Linked DNA regions of Microbispora sp. ZYX-F-249. The protein of the gene in region 2 interacts with the protein of the main gene of each other region in a pairwise test. Links are inferred from orthologs where the notes say so. Each region holds a gene or a part of one and is shown on either strand. Other genes may lie near its edges. The genes, in order: AAH991_RS39035 and hemL.

Region 1 (9,574 bases), on a different replicon or contig from region 2:
GCCGGTGAGGCGGGAGATCGCGAGCGCGGTGAGGATGATCGCCCCGTTGAGCGCCTGGATCCACTGCGCGGGGACGCCCGCGAGAGTCAGGACGTTCTGGATCATGTACAGCAGCAGGATGCCGGTGAACGCGCCGAACACGGTGCCCTTGCCGCCGTTGAGGCTGACCCCGCCGATGACCGCGGCCGCGAACACCGTGAAGATCGCGCCGTCGCCCTGCGCGGCGGCGACGGAGGCGAGCCGGCCCGTCAGCAGGAGGCCGCCGATCGCGGCCAGCAGGCTGGCGGAGATCAGCGTGATCCACAGGACCCGGTCGGTGCGGATGCCGGCCGCCTTGGCGGCGTCGACGTTGCCGCCGATCGCGTAGAGCGCCCGGCCGAACCGGGTGAAGCCCATCACCACGATGCCGCCCGCGAACAGCAGCAGGCAGATCCAGATCGACGCCGGCACGCCGAGCCACATCGTGGAGCCGAAGTAGGTCATCGAGTCGGGGAGGTTGAAGAAGGTCTGCCCGCCGGAGATACCGGTGAGCAGGCCGCGCAGCACGATGAGCATGCCGAGGGTGACGATGAAGCCGTTGAGCCCGAAGCGGACGATGAACAGCGAGTTCACCACTCCGACCAGCACCCCCACCGCGAGGGTGATGGGAATCCCCCAAGCGCCGGGCAGCAGCCCGAGCCCGGCCCCCGTTCCGCTGGCGACCGTCAGCCAGGCGGCGACGCCGGGCGCCAGCCCGAAGGTCGACTCCAGCGACAGGTCCATCCTGCCCGCGATCAGCACGAGCGTCTGCGCCAGGACGAGGAGCGAGATCTCCGACATCGTCTGCAGGATGTTGATCAGGTTGTCGCTCTGCAGGAAGATCGGGTTGACGATCTGCCCGACGATCGCGATCACGATGACCGCGGGCACCAGCGCGAAGTCCCGCAGCCGCGCCAGGGGGATCGCCGGGCGCCGCCGTCCCGGCTCCTCCGGGGGCGGGCTCGGCGGATGTCCCGCCGTGGTGTGTGCGGCGGTGGTCTCAGGCATCGAGGTCGACTCCTTCCATGGCGGCCACCATCTCGTGGTCGTGCCAGCCGGCGGCCAGTTCCGCGACGACGCGGCCGTGGAACATCACCAGCACCCGGTTGCACAGGCGCAGGTCGTCCAGTTCATCGGAGGCGATCACGACGCCGGTCCCGCTGTCGGCGATCTCCTCCACCTTTCCGAGCAGGAACTCCTTCGACCGGACGTCGACCCCCGCCGTCGGCGTGATCAGCACGAGCAGCCGGGGATCGTTCGCCAGGGCCCGGGCCATGACGACCTTCTGCTGGTTGCCGCCGGACAGCCCGGAGACGGGGAGCTCCGGGCCGGGTGTCTTGATCGCAAGGTTTTCGATCATGTCGCGGGCCAGCGCGTCCCTGCGGCGGCCGCTGACGAAGCCCGCCTGACCGAGCCGCTCGGGCACGGTCATCGTGGCGTTGTCCGCGATCGACATCAGGGGGACGAGCCCCTGCTGGTGGCGGTCCCGGGGCACGAAGCCCACCCCGGCGGCCAGCGACTCCGGCACGCTCCCGGGGCGGGGGCGGCTCCCGGCGACCTCCAGGGTTCCCTCCCGGGGCGCACGCAGCCCGACGAAGGTCTCGGCGAGCTCGGTCTTCCCGCTGCCGCCCAGGCCCGCCAGCCCCACGATCTCGCCGGCCCGGACCTGGATGTCGACGTCCCGGTAGACGTCGCCGTCCGACAGGCCCCGTACGTCGAGGACCACCGGGGCCTGCGCCGCGACCGGCGGGCGGACGGCGTGCTCCCGCAGGCCCGCCGCCTCACCGGTCATCGCCGCCACCAGCTCGCCCTGCGGCAGCTCCGCCACCGGCGCGGTGAGGATGTGCCGGGCGTCCCGGTAGACGGTGACCGTGTCGCAGATCTCGTAGATCTCCTGCAGGTGGTGGCTGATGAACAGGAAGGTGATTCCCTGCTCGCGCATCGCCCGCATCCGGTCGAACAGACGGGCGATCGCCGCGCCGTCGAGCTGGGCGGTGGGCTCGTCGAGGATGATGAACCGCGCGCCGAACGACAGCGCCCGGGCGATCTCCACGAACTGCCGCTGCTCCACTCCGAGCTCCCCGGCCGGCCGGCGGACGTCGACGTCCACCGACCAGGCCTCCAGCAGCTCGGCCGCCTTGCGCCACAGGCCCTTCCAGCCGACCAGCCCGAACCGGTTGCGGTCGTGCCGGTTCAGGTAGAGGTTCTCCGCCACGGTCAGCTCAGGGATGATCGTGGACTTCTGGTAGACGCAGGCGACCCGCTCCCGCCAGGCGTCGCGGTCCGCGAGCCGCGGGGCGGGGGCCCCGGCGAAGCGGACCTCGCCGTCGTCGGGCGCCTGCAGTCCCGTCAGGATGGAGACCAGGGTCGACTTGCCCGCGCCGTTGCGGCCGACGAGGGCGTGCGTCTCCCCCGGATTGATCGTGATGTGCGCCCGGTCGAGCGCCACCGTCTCGCCGTATCTCTTGGTGATGCGCTCCGCCTCGGCGACGGGCGCGCCCGTGCGGGTCCGCCCGTCGTCACGGGCGGGTGGAGGGCTCGCGGGCCCTCCCGCGAACTCTTCCATGGCCACGCCCTCTCAGCTCAGGTTGTTGCCCCACAGCGACTTGTCATCGTGCTTCACGCTGGGGATCCCGCCGTAGGTGCCGCCGTCGGCGGTGACGAGCGGCGCGGACAGCTGGTCCTCCAGCAGGCCGGGCCGCACCTCGATGATGGTGCTGTCGTGATCGGTCTTGCCCGGCTGGAAGGTCTTGCCCTCGATCGCGGCCTTCGCGTACGACAGCGCCCACTTGGCGTACAGGTCCGCCGGCTGGGAGACGGTGGCGTCGATGTTCCCGGCGGCGATGTCCTTGAGCTCCTGCGGGATACCGTCGTTAGAGACCACGAAGACGTGCTTGGGGTCGTCCGGCGGCACCAGCAGGTCGCGCTGCTTCAGCACCTGCAGCGTGCCCGCGAGGGCGAAGCTCGACTGCATGTAGACGCCCTTGACGTCCGGGTTCGCGGTCAGGACCGTGGAGAGCTTCTGCGAGGCCACGGCGCCGTCCCAGTTCGTCGCCTCGCCGAACACCTTGATGCCGGGGTAGTTCTGCTTCATGCAGTCGTTGAACGCCTCGGTGCGGTCCCGGCCGTTGATCGAGGCCAGGTCGCCCTCCAGCATGACCACCTTGCCCTTGCCCTGAAGCTTCTCGCCCAGGAAGCGGCAGGCCTTCTCGCCGTACGCGCGGTTGTCGGCGCGGACGACCATGAAGGCGTTCCCCGTGTCGGGCCGCGTGTCCACCAGCACGGCGGGGATCTTCTTGTTCTCGAGCTGCTGCAGTGTGGGGGCCACGGCGGCGGTGTCCTGCGGCGCCATGACCACGGCCTTCACGCCCTGCCCGACCAGGGTCTGCACGTTGGAGGTGAGCTTCGCGATGTCGTTCTGGGAGTTGGTGGTCTTGGTGTCCGCGCCCAGCTCGCCGGCGGACTTCGGCACGTAGCTGATGTAGGAGTTCCAGAAGTCGGTGTCCGAACGCGGGTAGTCCACGCCGATGACCGGCTTCGCCGCGGCGTCGCCGCCGGAGCCGCCGCTTCCGCTGCTCCCGTTGTTCCCGCCGCAGGCCACGGCGAGGCACCCCGATAAGGTCAAGGCCGCGGCGAGCGCGAACCGTCTGCGTACCATCGTTTCTCCTTTTGAAGCACCACGGGTGCCGCCGCTGACCGCGCCGCGCTCGGACAGGACCGGAGCGCGACGCGCGGGCTCCGGCGAGTTCGCCCGAAGCGAGCTCATCACCGACAGGACATGGGATGTCTTTCTATGACCAAACCCCGGTCAGTGTCCAGACCCTAGGGAAGAATCACGAAAATCCCTCGCACTCGTGCACGAAGGGTCCGACGAATCGGGTGCGTCCACGGTCGGGAGGAAGGCCGATACATCGCATGTCCAGCCCTCCGGACAACGGGGCGCGTGCGGATTTGCGGCCCGGAGGGACCAGAATCCTCCTATGTCGTTGTCCGAGCAGGCGATCGAACGCATCAGGCAGCTCATCAAGGACGGAACCCTCCCCCCGGGCGCCCGGCTGCCCCCGGAACAGGAACTCGCCGCCGAACTGGGCCTGTCCCGCAACCTCCTCAGGGAGGCCGTCCGCTCCCTCGTCACCACCCGCGTACTCGAAGTACGCAGAGGCGACGGCACCTACGTCACCAGCCTCACCCCCGATCTGCTCCTCGAAGGCGTCGGCCTCGCCGTCGAGATGATGCGCGGCGACGACCTCCTGGAAATCACCGAAGTCCGGCGCCTGTTCGAACCCATCGCCACCGGACTGGCCGCCACCCGCATCACCCCCGCCCAACTCGCCCAAGTCGAACGCCACCTCAACGCCATGATCGACGCTCGAGACGACGTCGAAGCCCTCACGCACCACGACGACGCCTTCCACCGCGCCGTGTTCGACGCCACCGGCAACAAATCACTGTCGGCCCTGCTCGGCGGCATCGCCGGCCGGACCCTCCGCTCCCGCGTCTGGCGCGGCCTCGCCGAAGCCAACGCCGCCGACCGCACCATCACCGAACACGCCGCCATCTACCGCGCCCTCGCCCACCGCGACGCCCCACTCGCGCACGCCGCCGCCCTCATCCACGTCGGCACCACCGAGACCTGGCTGCGCGAAAACCTCGGTCACTCCCTCAGCGAGACTCCCGCGGTTCCCTGACCCTCGGTCGTGGCTGGGGCATGAAACGTACAGACCCCTCACGAGACGGCACCGACAGCACAGACATGGGTTGTCTGCGCGCCCACGTCCGCGATCCGGCGAGAAGCCTGGACAGATCGCCGACGTTGACTTACAAACATCCCATGTCCACGTGGTGAAAGTCGTCGTGCGCGGCGGCACAGCCGCGAGGTGCACGTCCCCGGCATGCGGGACGTCCACCCCACGCACGGCCGGCGAGGTCCACCGGCCGGTCGGGAACGCCCCCAGCAGAGCTCCCCCCGCTCCAGAGAGGTTCCCCACATGTCCTCGTCATCGTCGTTCCGGTTCAGCCGCAGGCAGCTGCTCATCGCGACGGGCCTCGGCACCGCCGCCGGCATGCTCAAGGTGAACCCGGCCTGGGCCACCGCCGGGCCGCAGAGCTACAGCCCGAACTGGTCGTCGGTCGACCAGCACCCGCCGGCCGCCGAGTGGTTCCAGGACGCCAAATTCGGCGTCTACTTCCACTGGGGCGTGTTCAGCGTCCCGGCGTTCGCCAACGAGTGGTACCCGCGCAACATGTACAACAACGGGTCGAACGAGAACAACCACCACAAGAGCGTCTACGGCGACCCGTCAGCGTGGCCGTACCACAACTTCATCAACGGCGCCCGGGACAAAGCCGGCAACTGGGTGCAGTTCGCACCGAAGCTGAAGTCCGCCGGAGGCAACTTCGACCCCAACGAGTGGGCGCAACTGTTCGCCGACGCCGGCGCGAGATTCGCCGGCCCGGTGGCCGAGCACCACGACGGCTACTCCATGTGGAACAGCAGGGTCAACGAGTGGAACTCCGTCGCCACCGGGCCCAGGCTCGACCTGCTGCGCCTGCACGCCGACGCCATCCGGGCCAAAGGCCTGAAGCTGCTGGTGGCGATGCACCACGCCTACAACTTCACCGGCTTCTACCAGTGGGCGCCGTCCCAGTCCTCCACCTCGCTCAAGAAGCTGTACGGCCAGCTCGGCTTCGCCGACGAACAGCAGCTGTGGTACGACAAGCTCAAAGAGGTCATCGACGGCTACCAGCCCGACATCATCTGGCAGGACTTCAACCTCAGCCGTCTCGACGAGTCCCGGCGGCTGGCCTTCCTCGCGTACTACTACAACCAGGCGGTCGCCTGGAACAAGGACGTCGTCGCGACGTACAAGGACGGGTTCAACACCCGGGGCGAGGTCTTCGACTACGAGCGCGGCGGACCCGCCGCCGTCCAGACCCCCTACTGGCTCACCGACGACAGCATCTCCAGCTCCAGCTGGTGCTACACCAACGGCATCGGCTACTACTCCCTCAACGCCATGCTGCACTCCCTCATCGACCGGGTCAGCAAGAACGGCACCATGCTGCTGAACATCGCCCCGATGGCCGACGGCACCATCCCCTCCGGGCAGCGGTCGATCCTGCTGGGCATCGGCGACTACCTCAAGCGCTTCGGCGAGTCCGTCTACTCGACCCGCGCCTGGACCGTCTACGGAGAGGGGCCGACGCAGATGGGCGGCGGCTCCTTCACCACACCACGGGCGGGGACCAACACCGACATCCGCTTCACCCGCAGCAAGGACAACACGGTCCTGTACGCCACCGTCCTGGGCTGGCCCGGCGCCACACTGCACATCACGACCCTGGGCGCCAACCGGATCAACCTGAGCAACCTCGCCTCGGTGCAGCTGCTCGGCTCCGCCGCGGGTCAGTACGTCACCCTGCCCGGCCGCACCCAGGACGGCTCCGGCCTGCACGTCTCGATGCCCTCGTCCACCGCCCCGTTCAGCGCACCGGCGTACGTGGTCAAACTGACCTTCAACGGCCAGATCCCCACTCTCGGCGGCGGCTCCACCCCCACCGGCTACGTGCGGATCACCAACGTCACCACCGGCCTCGTGCTCGACAGCGGCGGCAACGTCGCCTCCGGCTCGAACCTCAAGCAGTGGAACTGGGACGGCAGCACCAACCTCCAATGGCAGCTCGTCGCTCTGGGAAGCGGCTGGTACCGCATCGTCAACCGCACCAACGGCATGGTCGCCGACAGCTGGGGCGACACCACCAGCGGCGCCCTGTGCAAGCAGGCGCCCTGGAACGGCGGCGACAACCAGCAATGGAAACTCACCGACATGGGCAACGGCCGCTACCAGATCGTCAACCGCGGCACCGGCACCTGCCTCGACAGCGGCGGCACCACCACCGCCGGCTCCAACGTCAAGCTGTGGGCACCCGGCTCCAGCACCAACCTCCAATGGACCATCACCGCGGTCTGACCCATCCCGCCGCACGCGCCCCGCGCTCCCGCGCGGAGGGCGTGCGGCGTCTCAGCGGTCCCCTGCCCGGCGCGGGCCGCCGTCGCCGGGCAGGCGGTTCAGGGACTCCTCGACCCCGATGAGATGGTTGGCCATCCGGATACGCGCCCGCTCGGGATCGCGTGCCGCCAGCGCCGTCCAGATCGCCACGTGCTCGTCGTGGGTGCGCCGGTCGGCGTCCTCCTCGTGAAGGCTGCGCCACAGCCGCCCGTGGACGGTGCGCCTGGCGAACGCCTCGATCAGGCCGACCAGGACCGGGTTGTCGGAGTGGGCCGCGATGATGCGGTGAAAGGCGATGTCGATCTCGATGAGGCGCTCGTGGTCGTGGGGCGCCTGGCCGACCATGCGGGCCGCTTCGTCCAGCAGTTCCCTCGCCTGGCCGAGCGCCTCGTCGGTGATCCTGGTGGCGGCGATCCGCGCCGCTTCGCACTCGATCAGACGCCTGACGGCGTACACGTGCCGTGGGTCGCCCTGGCCGTGGAGGTCGACGACGAAGCCCATCGGAGCCAGCAGCTGCGTCGCGTCGAGACTCGTGACGTAGGTCCCGTCACCCTGCCGGGTGCTGACGATCCCGAGGATCGACAGGGCCGACACTCCCTCGCGCAACGCGCCGCGCGAGACGCCCAGCGACTCGGCGAGGTCCTTCTCGACGGGCAGGCGGTCGCCGGGCCGGAGCACTCCGTCGAGGATCATCCGCTTGATGTTGTCTACTACGTCCTCTGTGCGTGACATGGCAGTGGGTTCCCTCGGTCCCGGCCGGAGCCTCATGCGGGGGGCGTCTTCCCGAGGCTCCGATCGTATTCCGCTCGGCCGGCCGCCCCGGGTGCCGGCGGACTCCGCCACGGCGGGCGGCGCCACCAAACCAAAGGTTAGATGTTTCCGGCCGCAAGCGGCGGTAGATGCCCATTTTTGGACTGTTTGATAACGGCCGTTGACGCATACATCAAATCTTTGTAGCTTTGCGGTCACTCCCCCCACACAGAGCCTCGTTGAGCCGCCGGCCCCCTCGCACCCCCCTCGTCTCGTCGTTCGCGAGCTCGTCGTCCATGCGCGGGTGCCGGTTGTCCGCAAGGCCGCGATGCGCTTGGAGAAGCGAGATGCCAGACCTGTCGCGCAGGCAATTGATGAAGATCGGTACGGTCGGAGCAGGGGCTCTGATGCTGCCCATGCAGTGGACGGCGGTCGCCCGGGCCGGATCGGTGGCACCCGCGGAGGTACGCGCGGCCAATGACCTGGCGCTCTGGTACGACAGAGGCGCCGGCACGGACTGGCTGCGCGCCCTCCCCATCGGCAACGGGCGCCTCGGCGCCATGGTGTTCGGCAACGTCGACACCGAGCGGCTCCAGCTCAACGAGGACACGGTCTGGGGCGGCGGGCCGTACGACCAGAGCAATCCCAAGGGCCTGGCGGCGCTGCCGGAGATCCGGCGCCTGGTCTTCGAGGACAAATGGGCCGAGGCCCAGACCCTGATCGACCAGAACATGCTGGGCAAGCCCGCGGGCCAGCTCGCCTACCAGACCGTCGGCAACATCAGGCTGACCTTCCCCGGCACCAGCGGGTTCTCCGAATACAACCGCCAGCTGGACCTCACCACCGCCACCACGTCCGTCACCTATCTCCTGAACGGCGTGCGGTACAGGCGCGAGGTGTTCGCGAGCGCGCCCGACCAGGTCATCGTCATCCGGCTGACCGCCGACAAGCCCGGCTCGATCACATTCGGCGCGACGTTCGACAGTCCCCAGCGCACGACGCTCACCAGCCCGGACGGCACGACGGTGGCGCTCGACGGCGTCTCGGGCAACTTCGAGGGCATCACCGGCCAGGTCAAGTTCCTCGCGCTGGCCAAGGCCGTCGCCGAGGGCGGCACCGTCACCAGTTCCGGCGGAACGCTCCAGGTGTCGGCCGCCGACAGCGTGACGCTGCTCATCTCCATCGGCTCCAGCTACGTGAGCTACAAGGACGTCAGCGGCGACTACCAGGGCATCGCGCGGCGGCACCTCGACGCCGCGCAGGGCAAGACCTACGACGACCTGCGCTCCAGGCACGTCGCCGACTACCAGGCGCTGTTCGGGCGCACGACGCTCGACCTCGGCCGCACCGACGCGGCCGACCAGCCGACCGACGTCCGGATCGCGCAGCACGGGGCCGTCGAGGACCCGCAGTTCTCCGCGCTGCTGTTCCAGTTCGGCCGTTACCTGCTGATCAGCTGCTCGCGTCCCGGCACTCAGCCGGCCAACCTCCAGGGCATCTGGAACGACTCGATGAGCCCGCAGTGGGACTCGAAGTACACCATCAACGCCAACCTGCCGATGAACTACTGGCCCGCCGACACCACGAACCTGTCGGAGTGCTACGAACCGGTGTTCGGCATGATCAAGGACCTCACCGAGACCGGCGCCCGCACGGCCGAGGTGCAGTACGGCGCCGGCGGCTGGGTCACCCACCACAACACCGACGCGTGGCGGGCGACCTCCGTCGTCGACGGCGCGTTCTGGGGCATGTGGCAGACCGGCGGCGCGTGGCTGGCGACCATGATCTGGGACCAC
Region 2 (9,519 bases):
GTGGGGGTACCGCTGGCCCGACGTGCGAAACGGCGTGCGCATCACGCGCCGCGCAAGATGACGTCGGTGCTCGAGTACGCGCAACTGGGCTGGGCGAGCTGTATGGGCGCGCATCCGCTGAGCGAGGGGGGCAGGGCGTGCTCCTGTGACCGGGTCGGCTGTCCCGACCCCGGGATGCACCCGCTGTCGCCCGCGTGGCAGATGCAGGCCACGACGGACACCGCGCTGCTCACGCGGTGGTGGAAGCAGGATCCGGACGCGAACGTGATCCTGCCCACCGGCAGGGTGTTCGACGTGTTCGACGTACCGGCCGCGGCGGGCCGTCCCGCCCTGGCCGCCATGGACGCCGCAGGCTTCGACACGGGCCCGGTCGCCGAGAACGGCGACCGGGTGCTTTTTTTCGTGGCGACGCGTGGGGCGCCCGAGGACGAGGACGAGTGGTGGTCCTGCAGCCTGGACGCGGGACCCGAGACGATCGACAGCACGCCGGGGCTGCGCTGGCACTGCCGGGACAGCTACGTGCTCGCGCCGCCGTCCACCACCCCCTTGGGCGGGGTCGTGAGCTGGATCAGGCCTCCCGACGGCCGTCCCCTGCCCGACCCGCTGCGCGTGCTCGACCTGCTCGCCGACTTCTGCGAGTAGTTCCCGGTACGGGAGCCGCGTGGGCGGGCCCGTAATCTGGAGGGCGTGACTCGCACGCAGACCTCCGAGGACCTGTTCGACCGCGCCTGCCGGATCGTTCCCGGCGGCGTCAACTCGCCGGTGCGCGCCTTCGGCGCCGTGGGCGGCACGCCCCGATTCATGGCCTCCGGCGAGGGCCCGTACATCACCGACGTGGACGGCAACCGCTACGTCGACCTGGTGTGCTCCTGGGGCCCGATGATCCTCGGCCACCGCCACCCCGCCGTCGTGGAGGCGCTGGAGGAGGCCGTCGCGCGCGGCTTCTCGTTCGGCACCGCGACCGAGGGAGAGGTCCTGCTCGCCGAGGAGATCGTCTCCCGGGTGGCCCCCGTCGAGAAGGTCCGCCTGGTCAGCTCCGGCACCGAGGCCACCATGTCCGCCGTACGGCTGGCCCGCGGGTTCACCGGGCGGGCGAAGGTCGTGAAGTTCGCCGGCTGCTACCACGGGCACGTGGACGCGCTGCTGGCCTCGGCCGGGTCCGGGGTCGTCACGTTCGGCCTGCCCGACACCCCCGGCGTCACCGGCGCCGCGGCCGCCGACACGATCGTCCTGCCGTACAACTCGGTGGAGGCGGTCGAGGAGGCGTTCCGCAGCTTCGAGATCGCCTGCGTGATCACCGAGGCGTGCCCGGCCAACATGGGCGTGGTGCCGCCCGCCGACGGTTTCAACCGGCGCCTGCGCGAGCTGTGCACCGAGCACGGCGCGCTGCTGATCATCGACGAGGTGCTGACCGGGTTCCGCGTGTCCGCCTCCGGCTGGTACGGCATCGACCCCGTCGAGGCCGACCTCATGACGTTCGGCAAGGTCATGGGCGGCGGGCTGCCCGCCGCCGCGTTCGGCGGCCGGGCGGAGGTCATGGCCGCCCTCGCCCCCGAGGGGCCCGTCTACCAGGCCGGCACGCTGTCGGGCAACCCGCTCGCCTGCGCGGCCGGGCTGGCCACGCTGCGCGCCTGCGACGACGACACCTACGACCGGATCGACGCGTCCGCCCTGGTCATCGGCCGGGCCGCCTCCGACGCGCTGGCCGCCTCCGGGGTCCCGCACCGCCTCCAGCGGGCCGGGAACCTCTTCTCCATCTTCTTCACCGACACCCCGGTCACCGACTTCGACTCGGCGCGCACCCAGAACGCCGACGCGTACCGCGCGTTCTTCCACAGCATGCTCGACCAGGGCGTCTATCTGCCGCCGTCGGCGTACGAGGCGTGGTTCCTGTCGGCCGCCCACGACGACGCGGCGCTCACGCAGGTGGCCGAGGCCCTGCCCCTGGCCGCCAAGGCCGCCGCTCAGGCCGCCGGCGTCTGAGTCGCTCCACCCTCGTGCCCGGCGCGCGCCGGCTTCGGGCGGGTGCCGAGCACGAGGAGCAGCGAAGCCGCCGTCAGCGCCAGGCCGTACCAGACGACGCTCGTGACGCCCAGGTGGTCGACGAACAGCCCGCCGAACAGCGCCCCGAGCGCGATGGACGTGTTGTAGGCCATGGTGTTGAGCGACATCGCGGCCTCGAAGGTGCCGGGCGCGGCGGCCTGGGTCATGGTGATCTGGGAGAGCTGGACGACGCCGAAGGAGACTCCCCAGACGACCAGCGTGACGATCGAGCCGCCCGGCCCGTGCCCGATCGTGAGCAGCAGCAGCAAGGACACCACGAGCCCGGCGCAGCCGGCGATGAAGCCGCCCCGCGGATTCCTGCTCACCGCGAAGCCGGCGGCGAAGTTCCCGGCCGCGCCCCCGGCGCCGTAGAGCATCAGCACCAGCGTGACGAACAAGGGCGTGGCAGACGCGCTCTGCTCCAGGTAGGGGCGCACGAACGTGTACGCGCCGAAGTGGCCGAGCACGAAGAGCACGACGGCGACCAGCACCAGACGCAGCCGCGCGTTCCGCAGCGGGAGCCCGAAGACCTCACGCACCGAGACGGCGTTCGTCGACGGCAGGGACGGGACGACGGCGACGACCGCGACGAACACCAGCGCGCTGAGCCCGGCCCAGATGAGGAACGTGGTCCGCCAGCCGTCGAGGCTCTCCAGAACCGTTCCCAGCGGCATGCCCACGACCGCGGCGACCGAGATGCCGGACATCACGATGGCGGCCGCCCGGCTCGCGTGGCGTTCCGCCACAAGACGCATCGCCATGCTCACGCCGATGGCCCAGAACACCCCGCTCGCGAATCCCATGACGAGCCGGGTCGTCAGGATCAGCGGATAGCTCGGCGAGACGGAGGTGATCACGTTGCCCAGGGTCAGCGTCGCCAGCAGCGTGGACAGCAGGACGCGCCGGTCGACGCGCCTGGTCCACGCCACGATGAAGGGCACGCCGAGCCCGGCCGAGACGCCGTACAGGGTGACCATCAGCCCGGCGACGCCCACCGAGATGTCCAGGCTCGTGCTCATCGGAGTGAGCAGGCCCACGGGCATCAGCTCGGTCGTGAGGAAGACGAACAGGCTGGCGGTGATCGCCGCGACGCCGAGCCAGGACCTCACGGCCGTGTGCGTACGTCCGCCGGGGGCGGCCGTTCTCGTTTCGGTCATGGGCTCAAGGGTGCGCGAGCACCGACCTATGAGTCCAACACATAGTTGTCATCATTATCGATCGATGAATACGATCGATAGGTGGAGCTGCAGCAGCTGAGGTATGTCGTCGCGGTCGCGGAGACCAGCAACTTCACCCGGGCGGCCGAGCACTGCCGGGTGGTGCAGTCGGCGCTCAGCCACCAGATCGCCGCTCTGGAGCGGGAACTGGGAGCGCGGTTGTTCGAGCGCACCAGCCGCCGCGTACGCCTGACACCGGCGGGTGAGGCGTTCCTGCCCGCGGCCAGGGAGTGCCTGGAGGCCGCGGACCGCGCGCGGGCCGAGGTGGCGGTGGCCGGCGGGGAGATCCGCGGGCGGCTCGCCGTCGGCGCCGTTCCCACCGTGACGGCCGTCGACCTGCCGGTCGTCCTGAGGGACTACTGCCTGCGCCATCCGCGCGTGCGGATCACGCTCACCTCGGCGGGCAGCGGAGAACTGGCCGACCGCGTCAGGCAGGGCGGCGTCGACGTCGCGTTCCTCGGCCTGCCGCCCCGCGCGGAGCCCAAGGGCGTGCGCAGCCGCCGCCTCGGCGGCGGCGAGCTGGTCGCCGTGGTCGCGGCCGATCACCACCTGACAGAGGGCGAGGCCGACCTGCGGAGCCTGGCCGACGAGCCGTTCGTCGACTTCCGCACCGGCCATGCGGGGCGGGCGCAGTCGGACGAGGCCTTCGCGGCGGCGGGGGTGCGGCGTGAGGTGCCCTTCGAGGTGTCGTCCGCCGAGTTCATGGTCGACCTGGTGCGTCAGGGCCTCGGCGTGGGCATGCTGCCGGCCGCGTACGCGCCGCGCTTTCCCGACCTGCGGGTGATCCGCCTTCGCGACGCTCCGACGCGGGTGGAGCACCTGATCTGGGGCGATCGGTCGTCCCCGGCGGCCACGGCCTTCCTCGAGCTGCTACGCGCGGATCACACGGAAAGCGGCTGAGCCTCCCGAGGGTCGCCGCTTTTCGGGCCTCACTTCACCAGTTGATCGAGATCCACCTCGACGGGGAAGGGCACCTGCACCGCGAGGTGCCCGTGGTGGATCCCCGTCAGTGCGTACGCGCCCGTGGCGGGATCCCGTTCGTACACGTAGGCGACGGGACGCCCGTCGGTCTCCTCCACCCGCCAGAAGTGCGGGATGCCCGCCTCGGCGTACCGCAGCGGCTTGAGTTTGCGATCACGCTCCACGGACTCGGGGGAGACGATCTCGATCACGAGATGGACCTCTCGCGCCTCGTAAAAAGTGCGCGCGTTGTCCGCCGCCGCCTCGGCGTCGATGACCATCAGATCCGGGCACGGCCGCGTCCGTTCCCCCAGCTTGACGTCCATCTGCTGAACGGCTGACAGATGCGTGGGGGCCTCCGCGTCGAGTCGTTCTGTCAGGCCGCGGATGAGCCGCTCGTGGAACCGCCGCTGGGGGGACATGAAGACGAGTGCTCCATCGATCAGTTCGACGTGTTTGAAGAAGTCGGGCTCGCCGTTCGGGCCCTCATAGGGCAGATGATCGAGGTCGTCTGCGGCCCACCCCCAGGGAGGCGGCGCCGGCCAGTACTCGAGTGCGCTGCTCACGTCGTGCACTTTAGTGTCATCCTCGTCACTCACGGTAGCCGTTCCACTCAATCTCGTGACCCTTCCCCATTGTCTCCCGATTGGCTTGCGAGGGCGAGGATCAGCGGGAGGCGGGGGCGAGGGGTCTCGCGGGGGCCGTACGGGGGCGGGAGCCGGCGTAGAGGAGGCCGGCGAGGATGAGGGCGCCCGCGGCGACCGTGAGGAGGGAGATCGGCTCGCCGGTGAACAGGGCGGCGGCGGCGATGCCGAAGACCGGCACGAGCAGGCTGTACGGCGCGACGACCGAGGCGTCGTAGCGGGCCAGCAGCCACCCCCAGACGGCGAAGCCGCCCAAGGTGGACAGGAACGCGGTGTAGACCACGGCGCCCACGCCCTCGGCCGTGAACGACCCCAGCGAGGACGCCCCCTCGGTCGCCAGGGCCAGCGCCAGCAGGGGCGGCGCCGAGACCGCGCTCACCCAGACCATGAAGCGCAGGGAGTCGGGTGGTGCGGCCCTGCGGGTGGCGACGTTGCCGAGCCCCCACCCGGCCGCCGCGCCGACGCACAGCAGGAACGCGCCGAAGGGGATCGCCCCCGACCTCGCGACCACGTCGGCCGCGATCAGGCCCAGGCCGCCGAAGGCCACCGCCGTCCCGGCGATCCGGCGCCGCCCGAGCCGCTCGCCCAGCAGCGCGGTCGCGAACAGCGCGGTGAAGACCGCCTGCACCTGGAGGACCAGAGAGGTCAGCCCGGCGGGCATGCCGGCGCGCATGCCGAGCAGCAGCAGGCCGTACTGGGCCACGCCGAGCGACGCGCCGGTGGCCAGCACCCACCGCCAGGGCACGCGTGGCCCTCCGGCGACCAGCACGGCGGGGAAGGCGGCCAGCAGGAACCGGAGGGCGGCGTACGTCAGCGGCGGATAGTGCTTCAGGCCCGTCTGCATGACGACGAAGTTGAAGCCCCAGACGGCGGCGAGCGCGACGGCGAGAGCCAGGTGGCGGGGGCGCATGGAGCAGGGGATCAGCGTGAGGAGGGGCGGCGGTCGCGGGTCTGCCGCGCCTGCCGCGCCAGGGTCTCCAGGTAGGAGGTCTGCTCGGAACGGGAGGGCTTCGTGAAGAGGCGGTTGAAAATTCGCATGGTCATATCGTCGCATCGCTAAACAGTTGAGCGCAAACAAGTTTTTCTAAGGAGAACGGTTTAGACTGGCTACATGTTGGACCTCAACCGGTTGAAGGCCCTGCACGCCGTCGCGGTCTACGGTTCCGTGGGCGCCGCGGCCGAGGCGCTGATGGTCACCCCCTCGGCGATCTCCCAGCAGCTCGCCAAGCTCGAACGGGAGACCGGCGCCGTGCTGATCGAGCGCAACGGGCGCGGGGTGAAGCTGACCGACGCCGCCGGGCTGCTCGCCGAGCACGCCGAGCGCATCCTCGCGCTCGTCGAGACGGCGGAGGCCGACTTCGAGGCGCTGCGCGGGGAGGTGGTCGGCAAGCTGAACATGGCCGCCTTCCCCACCGCGGCCCGGGGCATCGTGCCGCGCGCCCTGACCGCGCTCAAGAGGCAGCACCCCGATCTCGACCTGCTCGTCTACGAGAGGGAGCCGGAGCGGCAGACCCGCGAGCTGGTGCGCGGCGACCTCGACCTCGCCGTCCTGCAGGACTGGCTCAATCGGCCGATGGCGCTGCCCGAGGGGCTGTCGCGTACGACGCTGCTCGACGACGTGGCCGACGTCGTCGTGCCGGCCGACCATCCCCTGGTGAGCGCCGACCGGGTGCGGCTGAGCGACCTCGCGGGCGACAGCTGGATCAGCTCGACCCCCGGCACTGTGTGTCACGACTTCCTGGTGTTCCTGCTGCGCTCGGAGGAGCGGGAACCGCGGATCGTCTGCATGGCCGACGAATACCCCACTCAGCTCGCGCTGGTCGCCGAGGGCCACGGCTGCGCGCTGATCCCCCGGCTGGGCCGGGGACCGCTGCCCGAGGGCGTCGCCGTCCTGGCCGTCCAGCCGCCGCCGGTGCGGCGGATCTACGCGGTCTGGCGGACCGACGCCGCCCGCCGTCCCGCGATCCGCGCCGCCGTCGACGCGCTGCGCTCCGCGTGCTCCGAGCTGCCCGGCGGGTAGGCTGTCCAGGTCATGACAGAGATGACCATCGTTCACCTGCTCCGGCACGGTGAGGTTCACAATCCACGCGGGGTCCTGTACGGCAGGCTGCCGGGCTACCACCTGTCCGAGACCGGCCTGCGGATGGCCGAGGTGGTCGCCAAGGCCGTCGAGGGCAGGGACATCGTCACGGTGTGGAGCTCGCCCATGGAGCGCGCCCAGGAGACCGCGGCGCCGTCCGCCAAGGCGCTCGGCCTGGAGGTGGCCACCGACGAGCGGCTGATCGAGGCGGGCAACGTCTTCGAGGGCCTGCGGATGGCCGGCACCGACAACGTCTTCCGCGATCCGCGGTCCTACCGCCACTTCAGGAACCCGTTCCGGCCGTCCTGGGGAGAGCCGTACCGGGATGTCGTGGCACGGATGAAGGCCGTCGTGGACGACGCCCGGGCGGCGGCGCGCGGCCACGAGGCGCTGCTGGTCAGCCACCAGCTGCCCATCTGGATCATCCGGCTGGCCGCCGAGGGCAGGCGGCTGTGGCACGACCCGCGCCGCCGCCAGTGCGCGCTCGCCAGCCTCACCAGCCTGACCTTCGAGGGCGACCGGCTCATCAGCGTCGGCTACAGCGAACCCGCCGGGGCACTGCTCCGGGCGTCCGGTGCGCAGCCGCAGGGCGAGGCCGCGCTGTTCGACAAGGCCGGCGAGGCGCTCCCGGAGGTCCTGCGGGCGGGTCCGGAGGACGAGGAGACGCCCGGCCCGCGATCCGTTCCCGGCGCATGACCCGGCGAACGGGGCACCCGCATCGGTCGGTAGGCTTACAGCTCTACCGGTTGTAGTACAAGGAGAATCTCCTCCCGTGTCCGCCATGCGTCCGTCCGCCACGCGCGTGACCGTCAAGCGTCTGACCGCGTTCGCCGCCGCGGCCGCGGCCGCGACGGCCCTCGCCGGCTGCGCGGGCGGCCAGGCGGCCCAGCCCCGCTCCGGTGACACGCGTTTCGTCGCGGGGGACGGCCGCGTCGAGTTCTTCGCCGCCGCCCAGCGCCACAAGGCTCCCGTGGTCGAGGGGCAGACCCTCGACGGCGGCTCCGCCACGCTGACCGCGGGCAAGGTCCACGTGCTGAACTTCTGGGCCTCCTGGTGCGCGCCCTGCCGCGCCGAGGCGCCGGTGCTCAAGGACATCGCGGCGACCACGAAGTCCAAGGGCGTGGAGTTCCTCGGGGTCAACTTCAAGGATCTCAAGGCCTCCGCCCAGGCGTACGACCGCTCGGTCGAGCCCGGCTACCCGAGCATCTACGACCAGAGCGGCAAGGTGCTGCTGCAGTTCCAGGGCACGGTGCCGCCCGCCGCCATCCCCTCCACGCTGATCATCGACGCCCAGGGCCGCATCGCCGCCCGCGCGCTCGGCGCGGTCAAGTACGACGACCTGCTCTCGGCCGTCACCAAGGTGACCGATGAGTGACCTCGGCAGCACCGTCGCGACCGGATCGCTGCTGCTGGCCGCGCCGATCGCCGTGGTCGCCGGGCTCGTGTCGTTCGTCTCGCCCTGCGTGCTGCCGCTGGTCCCCGGCTACCTGTCGTACGTCACGGGCATGAGCGGCGACCCGAAGCGCGGCCGGATGGTGCTCGGCAGCGCGCTCTTCGTGCTCGGGTTCGCGGTCGTGTTCGTGCTCGGAGGCGCGCTGTTCGGCGGCCTCGGCGCGGCGCTGCACGGCAACGCCGACGTGATCACCAGGGTCCTCGGGGTGGTGACGATCGTCCTCGGGCTGGCCTTCGTGGGCGTGATCCCCGGACTCCAGCGTGACGTGCGCATCCACCGGCTGCCGGCGGCCGGCATAGCGACGGCGCCGCTGCTCGGGGTCGTCTTCGGCCTCGGCTGGACGCCGTGCATCGGCCCGACGCTGGCGGTGGTGATGACGCTCTCGGTGGACCAGGGCAGCGCGCTGCGCGGCGCCGCCCTCGCCTTCGCGTACGCGCTGGGCCTCGGGCTGCCGTTCGTGGTGGCGGGGCTGGCCTACCGCAAGGCGCTGCACACGTTCAAGGCGGTGCGCCGCCACACCCCGCTGATCACCAAGGTCGGCGGCGGCATGCTCGTGGCCGTCGGCCTGCTGCTCGTGACCGGGCAGTGGTCGCAGATCATCGTCCACCTGCAGGTCTGGGTCGGCGGCTTCAGGCCGGTGATCTGATGAGCGCCCCCGACGACCTCGCGTCCGCCGTACGGGACGAGCCCGCGGCCCGGCAGGAGACGCAGGAGCAGGAGCGGACCAAGCCGGTCGGCCTGGGACCGGTCGGCTGGCTGCGCTGGGCCTGGCGCACGCTCACCTCGATGCGCACGGCGCTGATCCTGCTGTTCCTGTTCGCGCTCGGCTCGGTGCCCGGCTCCATCTACCCGCAGCGGGGGGTCGACCCGGCCAGGGTCGCGCAGTACTTCAAGGACAACCCCACCCAGGCGAAGTGGCTCGACCGGTTCTGGCTGTTCGACGTCTTCAGCTCGCCCTGGTTCGCCGCGATCTACCTGCTGCTGTTCGTCTCGCTGGCCGGATGCGTGTTCCCGCGCGCGCTGGCGCACGTCAAGGAGATCCGGCGCCGCCCGCCCGCCGCGCCGCGCAACCTCCTGCGCTTGCCGCACAGCGAGGCGCTCGGCGGCGGCCTCACCCTGGAG

Evidence for each region.
Region 1: the proteins of hemL (region 2) and AAH991_RS39035 interact in binary tests that used the Escherichia coli proteins (3 or more experiments, as listed by UniProt). The link is inferred for Microbispora sp. ZYX-F-249 from one-to-one orthologs.

Annotation. Positions count from the first base shown.
Region 1 is NZ_JBDJAW010000079.1:586-10,159, reverse strand. The notes cover bases 5,901-8,790. They hold AAH991_RS39035 (FadR/GntR family transcriptional regulator), read right to left. Parts: upstream 7,761-8,790; coding sequence 7,041-7,760; downstream 5,901-7,040. Other genes in these bases: AAH991_RS39040 (alpha-L-fucosidase), read left to right, coding at 5,901-6,989. Outside these bases: AAH991_RS39060 (ABC transporter permease), read right to left, coding at 1-1,026; AAH991_RS39055 (sugar ABC transporter ATP-binding protein), read right to left, coding at 1,019-2,584; AAH991_RS39050 (sugar ABC transporter substrate-binding protein), read right to left, coding at 2,597-3,676; AAH991_RS39045 (FadR/GntR family transcriptional regulator), read left to right, coding at 3,999-4,706; more of AAH991_RS39040, read left to right, coding at 5,007-5,900. UniProt on the Escherichia coli protein: Transcriptional activator of the glcDEFGB operon which is associated with glycolate utilization, and encodes malate synthase G and the genes needed for glycolate oxidase activity. Also negatively regulates the transcription of its own gene.
Region 2 is NZ_JBDJAW010000004.1:276,416-285,934, reverse strand. Bases 1-2,835 are described here. They hold hemL (glutamate-1-semialdehyde 2,1-aminomutase), read left to right. Parts: upstream 1-687; coding sequence 688-1,983; downstream 1,984-2,835. Other genes in these bases: AAH991_RS07790 (MFS transporter), read right to left, coding at 1,965-2,835; AAH991_RS07800 (bifunctional DNA primase/polymerase), read left to right, coding at 1-642. Also shown: more of AAH991_RS07790, read right to left, coding at 2,836-3,200; AAH991_RS07785 (LysR family transcriptional regulator), read left to right, coding at 3,282-4,160; AAH991_RS07780 (Uma2 family endonuclease), read right to left, coding at 4,190-4,786; AAH991_RS07775 (EamA family transporter), read right to left, coding at 4,887-5,774; AAH991_RS07770 (LysR family transcriptional regulator), read left to right, coding at 5,976-6,884; AAH991_RS07760 (TlpA family protein disulfide reductase), read left to right, coding at 7,726-8,319; AAH991_RS07755 (cytochrome c biogenesis CcdA family protein), read left to right, coding at 8,312-9,043; cytochrome c biogenesis protein ResB, read left to right, coding at 9,043-9,519. UniProt on the Escherichia coli protein: Aminomutase that catalyzes the transfer of the amine group on carbon 2 of glutamate 1-semialdehyde to the adjacent carbon 1 to form 5-aminolevulinate.